One region of the Weizmannia sp. CD-2023 genome, then DNA from elsewhere that is predicted to be linked to it. Evidence: riboswitches for the same ligand, from Rfam matches in the RefSeq annotation. Region 1 holds a riboswitch; each other region holds the start of a gene.
What was found. Region 1 has a riboswitch for S-adenosylmethionine ahead of P9687_RS09640 (assimilatory sulfite reductase (NADPH) flavoprotein subunit). Riboswitches for the same ligand answer to the same signal wherever they lie in the genome.
Positions count from the first base shown of each region.

Region 2: it holds a riboswitch for S-adenosylmethionine, as region 1 does, so the genes downstream of both, P9687_RS15580 (methionine biosynthesis PLP-dependent protein) here and P9687_RS09640 (assimilatory sulfite reductase (NADPH) flavoprotein subunit) in region 1, are expected to answer to the same signal.
Region 3: it holds a riboswitch for S-adenosylmethionine, as region 1 does, so the genes downstream of both, P9687_RS07445 (bifunctional homocysteine S-methyltransferase/methylenetetrahydrofolate reductase) here and P9687_RS09640 (assimilatory sulfite reductase (NADPH) flavoprotein subunit) in region 1, are expected to answer to the same signal.

Region 1 is NZ_JARTJQ010000069.1:6,616-13,046, reverse strand. It holds gene P9687_RS09660 (ABC transporter substrate-binding protein) at 1-967, shown strand, start outside; gene P9687_RS09655 (VOC family protein) at 1,371-1,769, opposite strand; gene P9687_RS09650 (phosphosulfolactate synthase) at 1,753-2,538, opposite strand; gene P9687_RS09645 (2-phosphosulfolactate phosphatase) at 2,531-3,226, opposite strand; SAM riboswitch class I at 3,400-3,500, shown strand; gene P9687_RS09640 (assimilatory sulfite reductase (NADPH) flavoprotein subunit) at 3,621-5,477, shown strand; gene cysI (assimilatory sulfite reductase (NADPH) hemoprotein subunit) at 5,495-6,431, shown strand, end outside.
Region 2 is NZ_JARTJQ010000107.1:21,689-28,119, forward strand. It holds gene P9687_RS15565 (BglG family transcription antiterminator) at 1-634, shown strand, start outside; gene kdsA (3-deoxy-8-phosphooctulonate synthase) at 906-1,748, shown strand; gene P9687_RS15575 (KpsF/GutQ family sugar-phosphate isomerase) at 1,763-2,740, shown strand; SAM riboswitch class I at 3,119-3,239, shown strand; gene P9687_RS15580 (methionine biosynthesis PLP-dependent protein) at 3,317-4,432, shown strand; gene metC (cystathionine beta-lyase) at 4,429-5,604, shown strand; gene P9687_RS15590 (glycoside hydrolase family 65 protein) at 6,054-6,431, opposite strand, start outside.
Region 3 is NZ_JARTJQ010000052.1:18,574-25,004, reverse strand. It holds gene P9687_RS07455 (LCP family protein) at 375-1,334, shown strand; gene P9687_RS07450 (hypothetical protein) at 1,504-2,163, shown strand; SAM riboswitch class I at 2,276-2,377, shown strand; gene P9687_RS07445 (bifunctional homocysteine S-methyltransferase/methylenetetrahydrofolate reductase) at 2,445-4,280, shown strand; gene metH (methionine synthase) at 4,540-6,431, shown strand, end outside.

The sequences.
Region 1 (6,431 bases):
CGCTGTGCTCGCATGTTTCCTAGGTGCCTGCAGCAATCATTCGCAGCAAGCAACGAAACATGTGCAAAAAGTAACGATCATGCTGGATTGGTATCCAAATGCGGTTCATTCTTTTCTTTATGTAGCCCAGGAAAAAGGCTATTTTAAAGCGCAGGGCCTTGATGTCAGCATCAAAATGCCTTCTGACACAAATGACCCGTTAAAACTTGCGGCTGCGAATCGAATTGATATTGCATTAAGTTATCAACCCCAAGTGTTAATCGCGCGCGATGAGAAGATTCCGGTCCAATCTTTTGGCACCGTCGTCCGCCATACGCTGAACCGTGTGATGGTGCCGGCTTCAAGCGGCATCCGCTCACCGAAAGACCTGGCGGGCAAAACGGTCGGCTACTCTTCCATTCCGCTGGAAGAAGCAGCCGTGCGGACAATGGTCAAAGCAGACGGGGGCGATCCGGACAAGGTGAAAACAGTGGATGTTGGCTATGATTTAATCCCTGCTCTGACAGCCCATAAAACTGATGCGATCGTCGGCGGTTTTGTCAATCATGAACAGCTGCTGCTGGAAAAGGAGGGCGTACCCGTTAGAGCGTTCAATCCGGCAAAATACGGCGTTCCGGATTATGACGAACTCGTTTTCATCGCAAACGAAAATAAGCTGAAACAGCAGCCAGACATTTTTAAAAAATTTCTTGCTGCTGCCGAAAAAGGCCAGCAATATGTCAAAAAACATCCGGAAAAGGCGCTTGCCATTTTGTTAAAACATGAAGATGCCTCCTCACCGCTGGATAAAAATGTGGAAACGAAGAGCCTGCACATTTTACTGCCGAAGATGGACGAGAAAAATAAAACTATTGCCGATCAGGACCCAAAAAAATGGCAAGACGTTTCGGATTGGCTGTACCAGGCAAAAATCACAAAAACACATGTCAATCCCGAAAAGGCTTTTGTCAACTTAGAAAATCAATAAGAAACCAAAATGACCGGAAGTGAAGACAACATTTACTTCCGGTAGCGTTTGAATACGAGGAATCCGGGTGAATGGGGCGGTAAATGTTGGCGTTTGTTAACAACTTCCGGATCTATTCCCGAATTTCAAGCACCGCTCCTTCCTGTAAGAATTCGAAAAAAACCGCAGCTGTATGGTCTGCGGTTTTTTTGCATGGTTTGCCTGTAATTTTTTGATGTGAAGCAGAAGGAAGGCTCACTGCAACTTCGTGAAGAACCCGGCGTAAAACATCAGCCGCCTTTTGCTGAGGCAGGTTAGGAGTAGAAAACGCTGCACCCAGAGCATGCCTGCAAGCCGACAAAATGGGGTCGCTGTCTAGAAAAAGCAGGCGCATGGCCCGGCCTTGAGCAATGAATGGGACTGGTTAATACACCATGCTTTCATCGTGGTAATATTTAAATTCGAGCAAGTTGTTAGAGGGGTCTTGGAGGAAAAATGTCCAATGTTCCTCTTGCTTGCCTCCAAACCGGACCATTTTCTCCTGGAAAAATGGTAAATGGTTTTTCTTTGCAGATTGAAGGGTTTCCTCAAATGCTGCTTTATTCAAAAAAGTAATGCCGAAATGGCGGGGATACATTTTCGGGTTAGAATCTATTTTTTCAGGGCTCAGATGGCAGACAACCTGGTCCCCGAAAAAATTGAAAGTGACCCGGTCATCATACCGGCGCGCCACCTTGCAGCCTAATTTTTCATAGAAATCGGCTGTTTCATCAAGATCTTTGCACGGAATCGCCAAATGAAAAATTTTATCTGTTTCTCTCATGGGAATCTCCTCCAATAAAAAAAGTATCTGATCGCAAACCGAGCCTTAATGTTTCAAGCGCAAGGGCATCCGAAAAAGGGATGTTGGCCAAATTGGCATCCGGACCGAGATGGTGGATAAAAAAAGCCTGGAGCTGCTTGTTGGGCGCTTCGAAAATCAAAGAATCGCGAGGAATCCCGGAGTCCAGGATGGCCGCAAACATCTCCTCCCGTATTTCCCCGTCCCCGTTGCAAATGCCGCTCGTGCCGCTTTCCCTTGCCTCTGTCATCACTTTATATGCGCCTGCTTCTAAATCTTGACTAATCGATTCCAGCCATAACGCGGGCGTATCGGCCATTGATTTGGCAGCATCTTTTGAGCCGACTTCACTTAACACTTTAAACTCCTTTGAAAACTCCGCAATATAGCGGCATTTTTCCGTATTGGACAGCGGCAGGGTGCCATTTGAGATTTCAACATATTCGCATTCAAACCGCCGGCAGTATTGAACGTACCGATCCGTTTTTCCCTGGCTGGCAAACTTTTCAAATAAAGTGCCGCCGAAAAAGAAGGCAATGCCGTTTTGCCTCAAGTGATCTATTTTTTCTTCCAAATGGCGTGAAACGACCGATGTCCCCCAGCCGAATTTGACGAAATCAATATAAGGGGCTGCACTGTTCATGGTATCTTTAAAAAAGTTCAGCGGAATGCCATTGTCAATTAAGATGGTGATTCCGCAATCCCGCGGTTTCTCATTGCGTAAAGGCAGTGTCAAACCATGGTCATTCATCTTCAACCCTCACGATCGTTGGAAATTCTCCTGTTGGATCCATTTTCATCACAAACCCGCAGTCTCTCTCTTTAATGCAAAATTCCAGGTCAGCCGGGTTAAATGCAGGCTGGCCGGGATCAAGAAATTTTTTTGCAACACTGGCATCTACAATCTCCTTGATCACTGATTCCGGCTTTATCGTGCCGGAGCCGGTGAGGATGCTTTCCATGTATAACGCGCATGCCAGGTCATCTTCCCCCGTCGGATGGGAAGCAATCATGTTGATGCGGGCGTTGTCTTTGTCTTTCCATTTGCGCCGGACCCATTTTGCCGTCGTTTTTGCATTCGAAAAGCCGGTAACATAGACTTCCTTTGCGTGAAGGGCGTGAAAAACTGCTTTTACCCCGTTTGTCGATGTTTGTACCAACGTTTTGCCGGCTAACGGCTGTTTGGCGATGGCGGCCGGTGAATGACCAAAATCAAATCCTGGGATCGGAAGGCCGTGCCTTTCGCCCGTGAGCAAAACATGCGGGTATTTGTTTTTGATACGAAAAGCCGTTTCTATTGAGTCAGCCAGCCATATTTCTTTTACGCCGCCCAAAAAGGCATGGTGGGCAACCGTAAACGCGCGGATTACATCGATCACAATATTGGCATCTCCATCTTCCGGCGTCATCTCATTCCCCTGGTAAATGCGGATATTCATCCATTCCCCCCTCATTCTGTGCAAAAGATACATAAAGTATATTGGGGGGACGCTTGATGCGGAACTTGCCACCCTTTTCCTTTTTTAAATGTCCCATCTGTTCAAAAAAGAATTGACTGTACCTGTATTTGATTGTATAATGTTTTCAATGATTTCTAAATAATGATTTGTGCTTCTTATCCAGAGAGGTGGAGGGAAAGGCCCTTTGAAGCCTCGGCAACAGGTTGAAAAACACTGTGCCAATTCCTGCAGACAATCGTCTGAAAGATAAGAGAAGTTGACCATTGTGCGCCGGCTCTTCTTATCTTTGTAAGGAGAGCTTTTTTCGAAGGCGCTTCTCATGGAAAGAAGCGGATTAAAATCCAAGTAAACTTCTATGTCTATTTGGATTAGGATGTCATACATAAATAAACAAATGAAAAGTGCATGCAAACATTGCGAGGTGGAAGATTTGCCGTTAAGTGTACAAAACAGCCCGTTTAGTAAAGAACAGGCGGAAAAGTTAAATGAACTGCTGCAACTATTAACGGATCAGCAAAAATTATGGCTAAGCGGATATTTAACCTATCCGTTTGCCGAACAAGGAACGAATCCCCCGGGAAGTACAGCTGTTGCTGAAAAACCGGTACAGACGGCAACCAAAACGGTTACGCTGCTGTTTGGTTCCGAGACAGGCAATGCCCAGGCGCTTGCCGAAGCATTCGCAGCCAGATTAAAAGAAATGCAGTTTGCCGTATCTTTTTCGGCACTCGATGCGGCCAAGCCGAAAGATTTAAAAAATGCAGGGTATCTGCTCATCATTACAAGCACACAAGGGGAAGGGGACCCGCCCGACAACGCATTGTCTTTCTATGAGCTGATCCACAGCAGAAAAGCCCCAAAACTGGACGGGGTCCCTTTTTCCGTTTTGGCGCTTGGGGACCAGACATATGAGTTTTTTTGCAAGGTCGGAAAAGAGATCGACAAGAGGCTGGAAGAGTTGGGCGGGGAAAGGCTCTATCCGCGGGTGGATTGTGATGTGGATTATGAAGAGGACGCCCGCGAATGGTTTGAAGGGGTTGCAGGCGTGCTCCGGGCATCTGCCTTGCCGGCTTCAACCGCTGCGGATGCCACCCGGCCTGCAAACACCGATTATTCCAAATCCAACCCGTTCCAGGCGGAAGTGTTGGAAAATATCAACTTGAACTGGGAAGGGTCCAATAAAAAAACGCACCATATCGAACTATCCCTTGAAGGGTCCGGTTTTACATTTGAACCGGGGGACAGCATCGGGATTTACCCGGAAAATGATCCGAAACTCGTGGAACGGCTGATCGAAAAGCTCGGCTGGGATCCGGAAGAACCAGTTCCGGTCAATAAAAAAGGGGAAGTGCTGCCGGCCAGGGAAGCATTACTCAGACATTATGAAATTACGAGATTAACAAAACCGCTGCTTCAGCAGGCAGCCGTGCTTTTCGGAAACAAAGCGCTTACGGCTTTGCTTGAAAATGAAGCGGAGGCAAAGGCGTACCTTGAAGGGCGGGGCCTGCTCGATCTTGTCGAGGAATATCCGCCGGAAAAAGTGGAAGTGCAAGCTTTCGTACAAATGCTCCGGAAAATGCCGCCGCGGCTTTATTCGATCGCAAGCAGCTGGAAAGCGAACCCCGATGAAGTCCATCTTGTCATTGCACTGGACTGCTATACAGCAAACGGAAGGGTGCGCGAAGGGGTTTGCTCCGGGCAAATCGCAGGCAGGATAAAACCGGGAGACAAGCTGCCGGTTTATGTCCACCGCAATCCGAATTTCAAACTTCCGGCTGACCCGGATGTGCCGGTGATCATGATCGGGCCGGGAACAGGCGTGGCGCCGTTCCGTTCTTTCCTGGAAGAAAGGGAAGCGGAAGGGATCACCGGACGAACATGGCTGTTTTACGGGGACCAGCATTTTGCGACGGATTTTCTGTATCAGCTTGACTGGCAAAACTGGCTGAAAAATGGCGTGCTCGAACGGATGGATGTGGCTTTTTCGCGCGACCAGGCAGAAAAAATATACGTCCAGCACCGGATGCTTGAAAAAAGCAAAGATTTTTATGCATGGCTTGAAAAAGGCGCCTGTGTGTATGTGTGCGGCGATGAAAAGCAGATGGCCCGCGACGTCCAGGAAACGCTGCTTGAAATTCTTGAAACAGAAGGCAATATGGCGAGGGAAGAGGCAGAGGATTATTTACAGGAAATGCGACGGGCAAAACGATACCAGCGTGATGTGTATTAACAGAGAGGGGCAGGAAGATGGCTGATAAAAAACTTGATCCGCTTGAAACGATAAAAGAAAAAAGCCGGTTTTTAAGAGGGACGATTGCGGAAGGGCTCAAAGATCCACTGACCGGCGCGATATCCGAAGACGATAATAAACTGTTGAAATTTCATGGCAGCTACCAGCAGGACGACCGCGATATCCGCAACGATCGGCGCAAAAAGAAACTGGAGCCGGCTTACCAGTTTATGGTGCGTGTCCGCATTCCGGGCGGTGTTGCGACCCCGGAACAGTGGCTTGTGATGGATGAACTGGCGCAAAAATACGGGAACGGAACGCTGCGTATGACAACCCGGCAGACATTCCAGATGCATGGCATTTTAAAATGGAATTTAAAGCAGGCCATCCGGGAAATGAACGATGCGCTCATGACGACGCTTGCCGCGTGCGGGGATGTGAACCGGAACGTCATGTGCAACCCGAACCCGTACCAGTCGGATGTGCATGCCGAGGTGTATGAATGGGCGAAAAAAACGAGCGACCACTTGTTGCCGCGGACTTCCGCGTATCATGAAATCTGGCTGGAAGATGAAAAAATCATTGATACAAAAGAGCAGGAAGAGGCAGAGCCGCTGTACGGGCCAACGTATTTGCCGCGGAAGTTTAAAATCGGGTTTGCTGTGCCGCCTTCCAATGATGTCGATATTTTTTCACAGGATTTAGGGTTTATCGCCATTTTGAATGAAGGGAAGCTTGAAGGGTTTAATGTCGCGGTTGGCGGCGGGATGGGCATGACCCACGGCGATCCGAAAACATATCCGCAGCTTGCCCGGATCATCGGTTTTTGCACGCCGAACCAGGTGATTGAAGTGGCGGAAAAAGTGGTGTCGATCCAGCGCGACTACGGCAACCGCGCGAACCGGAAAAATGCGCGTTTCAAGTACACCATTGACGCGCGGGGGCTTGAATGGA
Region 2 (6,431 bases), on a different contig from region 1:
GCAAAATTTGTATGGCCAAGAAATTGAAATTGCCGATACCATTAATTATTACAATTTATCATCCTATGATTTATCTTTCATTGATCTGATCATTAGCACTGTCCCTATAAAGGAGGATTTTGACGTCCCGGTCCAAGTTGTGAATACTTTTTTGGAAGACAAGGACATTCAAGCTATAAATTGTTTTTTATCTAGGACGCAAAATGTGGCAGAGAAATATTTGCATCCTTCAAGAATTTTCCTCCAACTGGAATTGCAGGATAAGGAAAGTGTGATTCGATTTTTATGTGATGAACTATATAAGCAAAAGCTTGTACCAAGGGATTATGTAAACCTTGTTTTAGAAAGGGAGTCGATTACGCCAACCTGTTTTGGGAATCTCGTAGCCATTCCCCATCCAATGGTGCCCGTAACGAAGGAAACGTTTTGGACAGTATGCACACTAAAAAGCCCTATTCATTGGCATGATCAGCAAATGGTTCAATTTGTTTGCTTGTTAAATATTAAAGAAGGCACGCAAGCGGATTTAGATGATATGTATAAAAAGCTCATTTCAATTATCGAAAACAGGTCTGTTGTGCAAAAAATCATCAAAAGCAAAACGGCTGATGAGTTAATGGCATTTATAAAATAATTGAGCCCCATGCAGCTACCATTTATAAGAGGAATATTTTCCCAGCCATTTCCCCGAAGGAGATTTTACCCGCCATCCGCGTTATCAAGCACAAAACTTGTCCGGTTTTGTGCTTGATATTTCCTGGAGATAACCCTACATAAAAATGAAAAAAGTTTGTGAATACTCTTTACATATTCCTTGCCCTGTGCGGTTTCCTAAAGGATAATATTTGTAACCTGCAGCAGAAGGAGTAAAGACACGTGAAAACTTAAAAATGAGGAGTGAGCAAATGAAAACAGTCCAACTGAACAGCCGGATAGCTTTCGGCCCATCTCTGCCGTTCGTATTGATTGCCGGCCCGTGCGTGATTGAAAGTGAAACAATGGCCATGGAAACAGCCGCAACCCTTCAAACCATTGCCGGAAAACTCGGCATTCCTTTCGTTTTTAAAGCTTCTTTCGACAAAGCCAACCGATCATCCATTTTTTCCAAAAGGGGCCCGGGACTGGAAAAAGGGCTCGAAATACTTGATCGTATTAAAAATGCATTTGGCATGCCGGTCACGTCCGATATTCATGAGCCGCACCAGGCAAAAGCAGCCGGGGAAGTGCTCGACATGCTGCAAATCCCCGCATTCCTTTGCCGCCAGACTGATTTGCTGCTCGCCGCTGCCGCGACGGGCAAAATCGTGAATGTCAAAAAAGGGCAGTTTTTGGCGCCTTGGGATATGAAAAACGTCATTCAAAAACTGGAGGAATCCGGCACTGAAAAAATTCTCCTTACGGAACGCGGTTCGACATTCGGCTACAATAACCTGGTGGTGGATATGCGCGCACTTCCGGAAATGCGCAGATTAGGGTATCCGGTCGCGTTTGACGCCACCCACAGTGTCCAAATCCCGGGCGGAAACGGCACTTCAACAGGCGGAAAGCGAGCGCTTGTCCCGTATCTCGCAAGGGCAGCGGCGGCTTGCGGGATCGATGCGTTGTTTCTGGAAGCCCATCCCGATCCGGGACAAGCCTGGTCGGATGGCCCGAATATGGTAAAACTGGATGATCTTGAAGAAATGTTAAAGCCAATGATAGAAATTGATCGCATGATAAAAGAACAAACAGCGGCAAACATCCATTAATGGAGGTGAAAATGATGTTAAAAGATTTCAGACGAAGCATCAATTATGTCGAAAGCGTCCGTGAAGTGCTGGAAAAAGAGGCCAATGAGATTTTAAAGCTGAAAGACCGGATAAATTTCCGGATAAATGAAGGTATTGAAATGATATTGGCGTGCGAAGGGAGAGTCATTTTTACGGGAATGGGGAAATCGGGCACCATCGGGCGGAAACTTGCTTCCACATTTGCAAGCACCGGTACCCCGGCATTTTTCCTTCACCCGGGAGAAGCACTGCACGGCGATCTTGGAAAAATAACAAAAAAAGACATCCTAATTGCCATTTCCAACAGCGGGGAAACGCCGGAAATATTAAATATGATCCCTTCCATCAAAAGGATCGGCGCAAAAATGATTGCCATTTCTGGTTCACGCAAGTCAGCACTGGCACGGTGTTCGAATCTGGTGATGGATATCGGGGAAGTTGAGGAAGCGTGCCCGCTCGGCCTTGCGCCGACTTCTACGACAACCGTCACGCTTGCGCTCGGGGATGCGATTGCGGTTGCCCTTTTAAAGGCAAGGGATTTTAAACCTGAAAACTTTGCGCTCTTCCATCCCGGCGGCTCGCTTGGCAGGCGTTTGCTTCTAACAGTTGGCCATGTGGCTAAACGCAAAAGCATGAACCCGGTTGCCAGAATGGATACCGGCATAAAGGAAGCATTATTTATGATGACGGAAGCGGGGACGGGGGCTGTCTCGGTCATTGATAAGCAGGGCCGGCTTGCCGGCATTTTAACGGATGGCGATATCCGGCGCGAGCTTTTAAACGGCCATGAAGTACTGGATAAAAAAGTGGCAGACCTGTATACAAAATATCCGGTTTGCGTCAGTGAGCACCAGCTGGCAGCGGAAGCATTGCGAATAATGGAAGACCGCGCTTTCAAGGTGCTGCCGGTTGTTGCCGGCCAGAAACCAGTTGCCATGCTCCATATTCAGGATTTGATCCAGACTATATAGGCAAAATAACAAGATATTGGACAGAGCGGATTCATAAAGAATACCGCTTTTTTTGGTGTTTACCGCCAATATTTACACAGCAGCTGTCTGCTTCTTTTCGGGGATACCACACAAAGATTTCGGTGACAATGGTTCAGTGGCCTATTAAAATAAAAGGGTCACGAATACTACAGACGGGGTCATTACGCTTCTCCTTTCATCTTTGCTGTTTTATTTTCTCACCATATTGATTGTCCATAAGAAAAACAAAATTTAAATTGAAAATTTTTTAAAAAAGCTTGACGAATCCGAAAAAAAGGGATAAATTGAACGTAAGCATTTTTTATGTCCGTTGTGTATGCCTTTTGTGGCGTTTATGGCAAATTTCATATTGGTGTTTTCTTATCAAGAGAGGTTGAGGGAATGGCCCGATGAAGCCTCAGCAACCTTCAATGCTTTTACGCGTTGAAAAGGTGCTAAGTCCTGCAAGTTATGGGATCCATAACTTGAAAGATAAGAAGATGGTTCATGCACGAAAAGAATGGCCTTCTTCTTATTGGAGAAGGCTTTTTGATTTTAAGTGAGGGAGTGTCCATCATGTATCGTACAGAAACAAAACTTGCACAGATCGGAAACCGCAGTGACCGCGTGACAGGTGCGGTGAACCCGCCTGTTTATTTTTCTACCGCTTACCACCACGAAGGCATTGGGCAGTCGACCGGTTTCGATTATTCCCGTACCGGCAACCCGACACGCCAGTTGCTGGAAGAAGCGATTGCGGATCTGGAGGGCGGGGACCGCGGGTTTGCGTGCAGTTCCGGCATGGCTGCGATTTTCACTGTTTTATCTTTGTTCCAGGCCGGCGATGAGTGGATTGTGAGTGATGATTTATACGGCGGCACCTACCGCCTGCTGGAGCAGGGGTATAAAAAATGGGGGCTTTGTTGTAATTACGTGAATACGTGCAACCCGGAAAATATTGAAAAAGAAATCACCCCGAAAACGAAAGCCATTTTTCTCGAAACACCGACAAACCCCCTCATGCAGCAGACGGATATCGGCGCTGTGGCTGAAATTGCGAAAAGGCACGGAATCCTGCTGATCGTGGACAATACTTTTTATACTCCGCTTTTGCAGCGGCCGATCAAAGAAGGCGCTGATATTGTGGTCCACAGCGCAACGAAATATCTTGGCGGGCATAACGACGTGCTGGCTGGGCTGATCGTGGCAAAGGGCGCTGAACTTTGCGACAAGCTTTTCTTGTACCATAACGGCGCCGGCGCCACACTCAGCCCGTTTGATTCGTGGCTTCTGATGCGCGGCATGAAAACGCTGGCGCTCCGGATGGAAAAACACGAAAAGAATGCAAAAGCTGTGGCGGCCTTTTTAAGCGCGCATCCGGACGTAAAAGATGTGCTGTATCCTGGACGCGGCGGGATGCTTTCTTTCCGTGTAAAAGAAGAATCATGGGTTGACCCGTTTTTACGCGGCCTGTCTTTGATTACATTTGCCGAAAGCCTCGGCGGGACGGAAAGTTTTATCACTTACCCGGCTACACAGACGCATGCCGACATTCCGGAAGAAAAACGGATTGCCTCAGGCGTGGACAACTGCCTTTTGCGCTTTTCAGTCGGAATTGAAGATGACCGCGATTTGATTGCAGATATTGAAAAAGCTTTTGCCAACATTCACGAAGGGGTGCAAACACGATGACAAATGAAGATTATTCTTTTCAAACGAGGCTTTTACATAACAGCCACAAAATTGACCCGGCGACCGGTGCGGTGAGTGTGCCGATCCAGCATGCTTCGACATACCACCAGGCGGACATTGACCAGTTCGGCAAATACGATTACAGCCGCTCGCTCAATCCGACGAGGGAAGCGCTCGAGGATGTCATAGCCGAACTCGAAGGCGGCGCCAAAGGTTTCGCGTTTGCTTCCGGGATGGCGGCGATTTCAACGGCGTTTCTGCTTTTGTCGGCGGGCGACCATGTTGTGATCACCGAGGATGTGTACGGCGGCACGTTCCGGATGGTGACGGAAGTCCTGACACGGCTTGGTATTGAACATACATTTGTGGATATGACCAACCTTGAAGAAGTGCGGCAGGCCGTCCGCCCGAACACGAAAGCTTTTTATGTAGAAACCCCTTCAAACCCGCTTTTAAAAGTGACGGATATCCGGGCGGTGAGTGAACTGGCAAAGGCAACCGGGGCGCTCACCTTTGTCGACAACACCTTTTTAACGCCTGCCCTGCAGCGTCCGCTTGAACTCGGGGCGGATATCGTGCTGCACAGCGCGACGAAATTTTTAGCGGGGCACAGCGATGTCGTCGCCGGGCTTGCAGTTGTAAAAGATGAAGCATTGGCAGCGCGCCTCGGCTTTTTGCAAAATTCATTCGGGGCGGTGCTCGGCGTCCAGGATGCATGGCTCGTTTTGCGCGGGTTGAAAACGTTGCATGTGCGGCTGCTCCAATCACAGCAGTCAGCGGTGAAAATTGCACATTTTCTTGATGCGCATCCGCTTGTACGAAACGTGTATTATCCGGGGCTCGGGCACCATCCGCAGCATGCGTTGCAAAAGCTGGAGGCACAAGGGCCGGGCGCGGTATTGTCGTTTGAACTGGAAGATGAGGAAGCGCTCCGGGCATTCGTCAGCCATGTAAAAATCCCGGTCTTTGCCGTCAGCCTCGGCGCTGTGGAATCGATTCTGTCCTATCCGGCAAAAATGTCCCACGCCGCAATGCCGCCTGAGGACCGAAGAAAACGCGGCATCTCCGACAGCTTGTTGCGCTTATCGGTTGGCCTCGAAAATCCGGATGATCTGATTGCCGATTTTGAGCAGGCTTTTTCATACACGAAAGCGGGCACAACCGTGAAATAATGGACAAACGGCTGCGGGGGAATCCGCCCTAAATCGGCGGGATTCCCGTTTCAAAATCACTTGGCCTGCCTGAACCGCGGATTGGATGCGGACAATTTCGGATCCTTCAATTTCGCGGATTCCATTCTCAGTGTTGTTCGCTTTATCATAAGTAACGAGCAAGTTTTCCCGTCTTGCAGAGAAATACTCCATTAATTGGCGGTGGAGGGACCGTTCAATATTGCCGGGCGGGGACCGTTTCAAATCCCTTTTTCCGCCTGAAACCTGTATGTCTAATAAAAACATGATAAACGGATTTAGGAATCGGTTATGTTATTTGGCACGATCGGAGCAAAATGGATGGCCCTTCAAACTGTTTCGAAGCCCGTAAAAAAAGCGGCGGGAAACCACTGTAAAAAGTGTCCCACCGCTTTTTTCTATTTTTTGTGTAAAGGAACGAACGCTTGCATTTACAAGCCGGAAATCGGCCGGGTAATCGTCCTTCCTGGTTGCAGCGTTTCTGTCCGGCCGCCTATATGGATGTCCAGCGCATCTCCTTCCAGCAATGCCACTTTGAACGCATGGCGCGCCACTTCCACCTGAAGCTTGCGGTTTTGGTAGGTAAGGCGGAATAAATAGCGGTCCCATTGTTCCGGAATGGCAGGGTCCAGGAAAAGCCCGTTTTCTTTAATCCGGACGCCGCCGAATCCGTAAACGATTGACAGCCATGTCCCGCCCATATTGGCCATATGCAGGCCGTCTTTTGTGTTGCCGTGCGTGTTATCAAGATCAAGGCGGGCCGTTTCGATAAAATAATGATATGCTTTTTCCGCTTCGCCGAGCCTTGA
Region 3 (6,431 bases), on a different contig from region 1:
CCACTACCCCCAGAAAAAATCGCCTGCTCAAGGGCGGCGGCCGAAAAAGGGGACATATGAAAAAGTAGGTTGTAATCTCTCTTGCAAAGAAAAGCATACCTGCCGAAACTTAAAAAATGCTTAAAACCCCACATCTCCCGGCTATAAAAAAACGCCTGCACAAAGCAGACGAACCAACAAAAGCTCTTACCTGATGACAAACATCAATATACCGCTGGAAAATAAAAAACGCCTTAACTTTGCATGAAAGTTATGTGAAATTCCCCACAAATTATGATCTCGACAAAAATAACAAAATTTCATCAAAATTTTCGTGACAAATTGCCGCTTTTAGATAATAATAATGAAGACAGACTACTAAAACGAGGGATTCTATGGAGTCAAGAGTAGCGAAAAAAAAGAAAAAACGGTCAAGAGTCCGCTGGCGCAGAGTGTTCCTTATGCTCTTTTTACTGCTCATCGTCGCCGGCGCGGGTTACACAGCCTATCAATACTACGCTGGCGTTCATCAGACAGACCCGAATGATGTCTTAAATATGGACAATCTGGAATTTAACGGTAAAAAGGATGCAAATGGCCGCACCAATATTCTCCTTCTCGGAATTGATCGGCGCGGGCAAGAAGATTCAAGAACCGATACCATCATGATTGCCCAATATGACCCGAAGAATAACCAGGTGAAGCTCATTTCGATTATGCGTGACATTTATGCCGAAATTCCGGGGTATAGAAACTATAAAATTAACACAGCCTACTATCTTGGCAATCTGAAGAATCAAAAAAAGGGTGTTGAATTGCTGCGTCAAACACTCAAAACCAATTTTGACATTGATGTGCAATATTATGCACTTGTCGATTTCCAAGGTTTTGTTAAAATTGTCGATACCCTGGCGCCTCAAGGCATTGAAATGAACGTGGAACATAAAATGTCGGAAAACATCGGCTTGACGCTTTATCCTGGAAAACAGCTGATGCATGGGAAACAATTGCTCGCCTACGCACGATTCAGACATGACGCGCAAGGCGACTTTGGCCGGGTTGCCCGCCAGCAAAAAGTGCTTAAAGCGCTCCAATCTGAAGTTTTCAGCGTGAATGGTATCGCCAAAGCGCCGAAACTGCTTGGAACCATTCAGCCGTATATTGCCACCAATATGAGCAAAATGAACATTCTTGCGCTCGCCAAAGACGCCGTCGGAGGCAACCTCAAGGTAAAAACAATGACCGTACCGGTTGCCGGCACCTATACCAATGTCAGCTATCCGGGCGTCGGCGCCGCACTCGAAGTGGACAAAGAAAAAAATATAGAAGCCATCAAACAGTTTTTGGATGAATAACAGGGGCCGGTTCCGGCTCTTTTTTTGTTGCAGACAGAAAGCCGTACCGGGAGCAAATTGTCCTTTTGGAGGGTTCAAAAAGACAAAAGAAAGCCGGACTAGGAGCAAATTGTCTTTTTGAAGGGTTCAAAAAGACAAAAGAGAGCCGTACCGGGAGCAAATTGTCCTTTTGGAGAGCTCTAAAAGACAAAAGAAAGCCGGACCAGGAGCAAATTGTCCTTTTGGAGAGCTCAAAAAGACAAAAGAGAGCTGGACCAGGAGCAAATTGTCCTTTTGGAGAGCTCAAAAAGACAAAAGAGAGTCGGATCAGGGGCGAATTGTCCTTTTGGAGGGCTCAAAAAGACAAAAGAAAGCCGGACCAAGAGCAAATTGTCTTTTTGAAGGGTTCAAAAAGAAAAAAGAGAGCCGTACCGGGAGCAAATTGTCTTTTTGGAGAGCTCAAAAAGACAAAAGAAAGCCGGACCAAGAGCAAATTGTCCTTTTGGAGGGCTCAAAAAGACAAAAGAGAGTCGGATCAGGGGCGAATTGTCCTTTTGGAGGGCTCAAAAAGACAAAAGAGAGTCGGATCAGGGGCGAATTGTCCTTTTGGAGAGCTCAAAAAGACAAAAGAGAGCCGGACCAAGAGCAAATTGTCTTTTTGAAGGGCCCAAAAAGACAAAAGAAAGCCGGACCAAGAGCAAATTGTCTTTTTGGAGAGTTCAAAAAGACAAAAGAGAGCTGGACCAAGAGCAAATTGTCCTTTTGGAGGGTTCAAAAAGACAAAAGAAAGCCGTACCGGGAGCAAATTGTCCTTTTGGAGGGCTCAAAAAGGCAAAAGAAAGCCAATTAGACAAAAGGGACGAAACCGCATCCAATATGAATTTCAATTTCCCCCTTGTCATGTCACCCGGCAAAGTGTAAAGTATAAATAAGTCAAAATTTTAAGTACGTTCAATCGAATAGCCTTATCAAGAGAGGCGGAGGGACTTGGCCCGATGAAACCTCAGCAACCAGCCCATACGGCACGGTGCTAAATCCAACAGGTATACCTGAAAAGATAAGGAGAATGTTGTCATCTTGCCTCCTTTTCTGGGAGGCTTTTTTCATATCATTCAAAGGGAGTGTAAAAATTTGAACCTTCTCGAAACGTTAAAAAACCGCATCCTTGTTGCAGACGGGGCAATGGGGACACTGCTATATGCATACGGCGCCGACACATGTTATGAGTCATTCAACCTGACCCATCCGGAAGACATCCACGCGATCCACCGCGCCTATATCGAAGCAGGCGCATCGGTCATCCAGACAAACACGTACAGCGCCAACTATATCAAGCTGGCACAGTATGGCCTGGAAGAAAAAGTAAAAGACATCAACAAAGCGGCCGTCCGGATTGCAAAAGAAGCGGCAAACCGTGACACATTTATACTCGGCACAGTCGGCGGTATCCGCGGCCAGCGCAAAACCGAAGCAACACTTGCCGAAATCAAGCGTACGTTCCGCGAGCAGATTTTTCACCTCCTGGACGAAGGAGTTGATGCCCTGCTTTTGGAAACGTATTTTGACGCGGAAGAACTGTATACGGTCGTTGACATTGCGAAAAAAGAAGCGGATGTCCCGGTCATCGCCCAGTTCTCGCTTATCGAACCGGGCGTGCTCCAAAACGGAACCCCGGTCCGCGACGCGTTCAAGGAACTTGAAAACCGCGGCGCCGATGTGACCGGCCTGAACTGCCGGCTCGGCCCGCACCACATGATCCAGGCGTTCGAAGAAATCCCGATACCGAAGCGTGCCTTTTTGTCCGCATACCCGAATGCGAGTCTTTTAGATTACGAGGAAGGCCGGTTCACGTTCACAAATAACGCCGATTATTTTAAAACATGTGCCGAAAAACTTGTCGAACAGGGTGTGCGCCTGATCGGCGGCTGCTGCGGCACAACGCCGGCCCACATCAAAGCAATCGCAGAAGGGGTGCAGGGGCTTTTGCCTGTCACAGAAAAAACGGTCCGCCCGCCGAAAATTGAAATCGCAGCCGCCCCGGCGCAGCACGAACCACCGTTGCATGAAATCGTAAAAAAGCGCCGCTCTGTCATTGTCGAATTGGATACGCCGAAAACTCTGAACACGACTCGCTTTTTTGAAGGGGCAAAAGCGCTGCACGACGCCGGCATCGATGCCTTGACAATGGCCGACAACTCGCTTGCAAGCCCGCGCATCAGCAACACAGCGATTGCTTCAATTTTAAAAGAGAAACATGGCATCCGGCCGCTTGTTCATATTACATGCCGTGATCGTAATTTGATCGGGCTGCAGTCGCACTTAATGGGCCTTGCTGCGCTCGGGATTGACCAGGTGCTTGCCATCACGGGGGATCCGACAAAAATCGGCGACTTCCCGGGAGCGACGAGCGTATACGATTTGTCATCCATGGAACTGATCGCAATGATCAAGCAATTCAATGATGGCATCTCCCATTCCGGCAAATCGCTTCACAGGAAAACGAATTTTTCCGTCGCGGCTGCATTTAACCCGAACGTCCGCAATCTTGATAAAACGGTCGGGAGGTTGGAGCGCAAAATCCGCCACGGTGCCGATTATTTTATCACCCAGCCTGTGTTCAGCACGGAAAAAATCGAGCAAATCCATGAAGCAACGAAGCATTTGGACGCACCGATCTATCTTGGCATTATGCCGCTTACCAGCTACCGGAACGCGGTCTTTCTGCACAATGAAGTGCCGGGCATCAAACTGACGGATGAAATTTTGGCGGCGATGGAAAAAACAAATGGCGACCCTGCGAAAGCGCGTGAAGAAAGCCTTGCGATCAGCCGTACCCTGATCGACGCGGCCCTCGGCTATTTCAACGGCATTTACTTAATTACGCCGCTCGAACGCTACGAACTGACGGTGGAATGCACGCGCTATATCCACGAAAAAACAGCAGTGCAAGGCGCAGGCATTGTCTGAGACTGCAACGAAAAGAGTACAGGCGGATTCATTAAAGTGAAACTTTGATAGCACTGTCCAATTGCAAGATTAAGAAAAGAGCTCAAGAAGGCAAAACGAAACCTTGGCCGGCTTCAGCCCCGGCGAGATGCATGCACTTTAAACTCAATCAAAAGTGGCACCGGCGCCGCCAGCATCGGAACGCGGCCCAGCCAGGTACCAAATGTTACCGTACGTCGCAATCTCAATATCAAACGTACAACCAAAGGGGGAATTTTTCATGGGGCAAACGTTATTTGAACAGCAGCTTGCAAACCGCATTCTCATCCTTGACGGGGCGATGGGGACGATGATCCAGCAGCAACACCTTACCGCGGCAGATTTTGGCGGCGAAGCATACGAAGGCTGCAATGAACACTTGAATCTCACAGCGCCCGATATCATCCGCTCGATCCATGAAGCATATCTCGAAGCGGGGGCCGACATCATCGAAACGAACACATTTGGCGCAACGTCTATTGTCCTTAACGAGTACGGCCTCGGGCATCTCGCTGAAAAAATCAACATCGAAGCCGCGCGCATCGCCAAGCAGGCTGCCAAAAAATTTTCCACACCCGAGCGGCCGCGGTTTGTCGCCGGTTCGATGGGCCCGACAACAAAGACGCTCTCCGTCACGGGCGGCACCACTTTTGACGCGCTCAAAACCGCTTACCAGGAACAGGCTTGCGGGCTCATAAAAGGCGGCGTCGACGTGCTCCTTCTCGAAACATCGCAGGACTTGCTGAACGTCAAAGCCGCTTTTCTTGGCATTACGGACGCATTTAACGAAACCGGAAAAAAACTGCCGCTTCTCATCTCCGGCACCATTGAACCGATGGGCACAACGCTTGCCGGCCAGAACATCGAAGCATTTTACATTTCCGTCGAGCATATGCAGCCGGCCGCAGTCGGGCTTAACTGCGCGACCGGCCCGGAGTTCATGGCCGACTCGATCCGCACACTCGCGGGGCTCGCCAAAACGGCAGTGAGCTGTTACCCGAACGCCGGGCTTCCCGACGAAGAAGGGCATTACCACGAAACACCGGAATCGCTCGCTGTCAAAATGAAAGGCTTCGCCGAAAAAGGCTGGCTCAACATCGCAGGCGGCTGCTGCGGCACAACACCTGCCCATATCAAAGCACTGAATGAAGCACTTGCCGGGCTCCCGCCGCGCCAGCCTGCAAAACAAGAGCACCACGTCGTCTCCGGCATCGAACCCTTTATTTACGATGACCCGTCCACCCGCCCGATTTTTGTCGGCGAACGCACAAACGTCATCGGTTCGCGCAAGTTCCGGCGCCTGATCGCGGAAGGCAAATGGGAAGAAGCGAGCGAAATTGCCCGTACCCAGGTCAAAAACGGCGCACAGATCATCGACATCTGCCTCGCCGACCCGGATCGCGATGAAATCAGTGACATGGAAAATTTTATTTCGATCGCCGTGAAAAAAGTGAAAGTGCCGTTTATGATCGATTCCACGGACGAAAACGTAATCGAAAAAGCTTTTACATACTGCCAAGGAAAAAGCATTGTCAATTCCATTAACCTTGAAAACGGGACGGAACGGTTTGAAAAAGTCGTGCCGCTCCTCAAAAAATACGGGGGTGCCGTTGTCGTCGGCACGATCGATGAAGAGGGGATGGCTGTCACTGCCGAACGGAAACTTGAGATAGCGCGCCGCTCTTATGACCTGCTCGTCGATACGTACGGGCTCAACCCGCGTGATCTCATTTTTGACCCGCTCGTGTTCCCGGCTGGCACTGGCGACAAGCAGTATTTTGGCGCAGCAAAAGAAACAGTCGAAGGCATCCGCCTCATCAAAGAAGCGATGCCGGAATGCCAGACGATCCTCGGCGTCAGCAATGTTTCATTCGGGCTGCCACCTGCCGGGCGTGAAGTGCTAAACTCAGTGTTTCTCTACCACTGTACGAAAGCCGGGCTGGATTACGCCATCGTGAACACAGAAAAACTCGAACGCTTTGCGTCCATCCCGGAAGAGAACGTGAAAATGGCCGAAAAACTGTTGTTTGAAACGAGTGACGAAGCCCTTGCCGCGTTCACCGAATATTACCGCGGCAAGGTGCAGGAGAAAAAAGCGCCAAAGAGCACGATGACGCTTGCCGAACGGCTTGC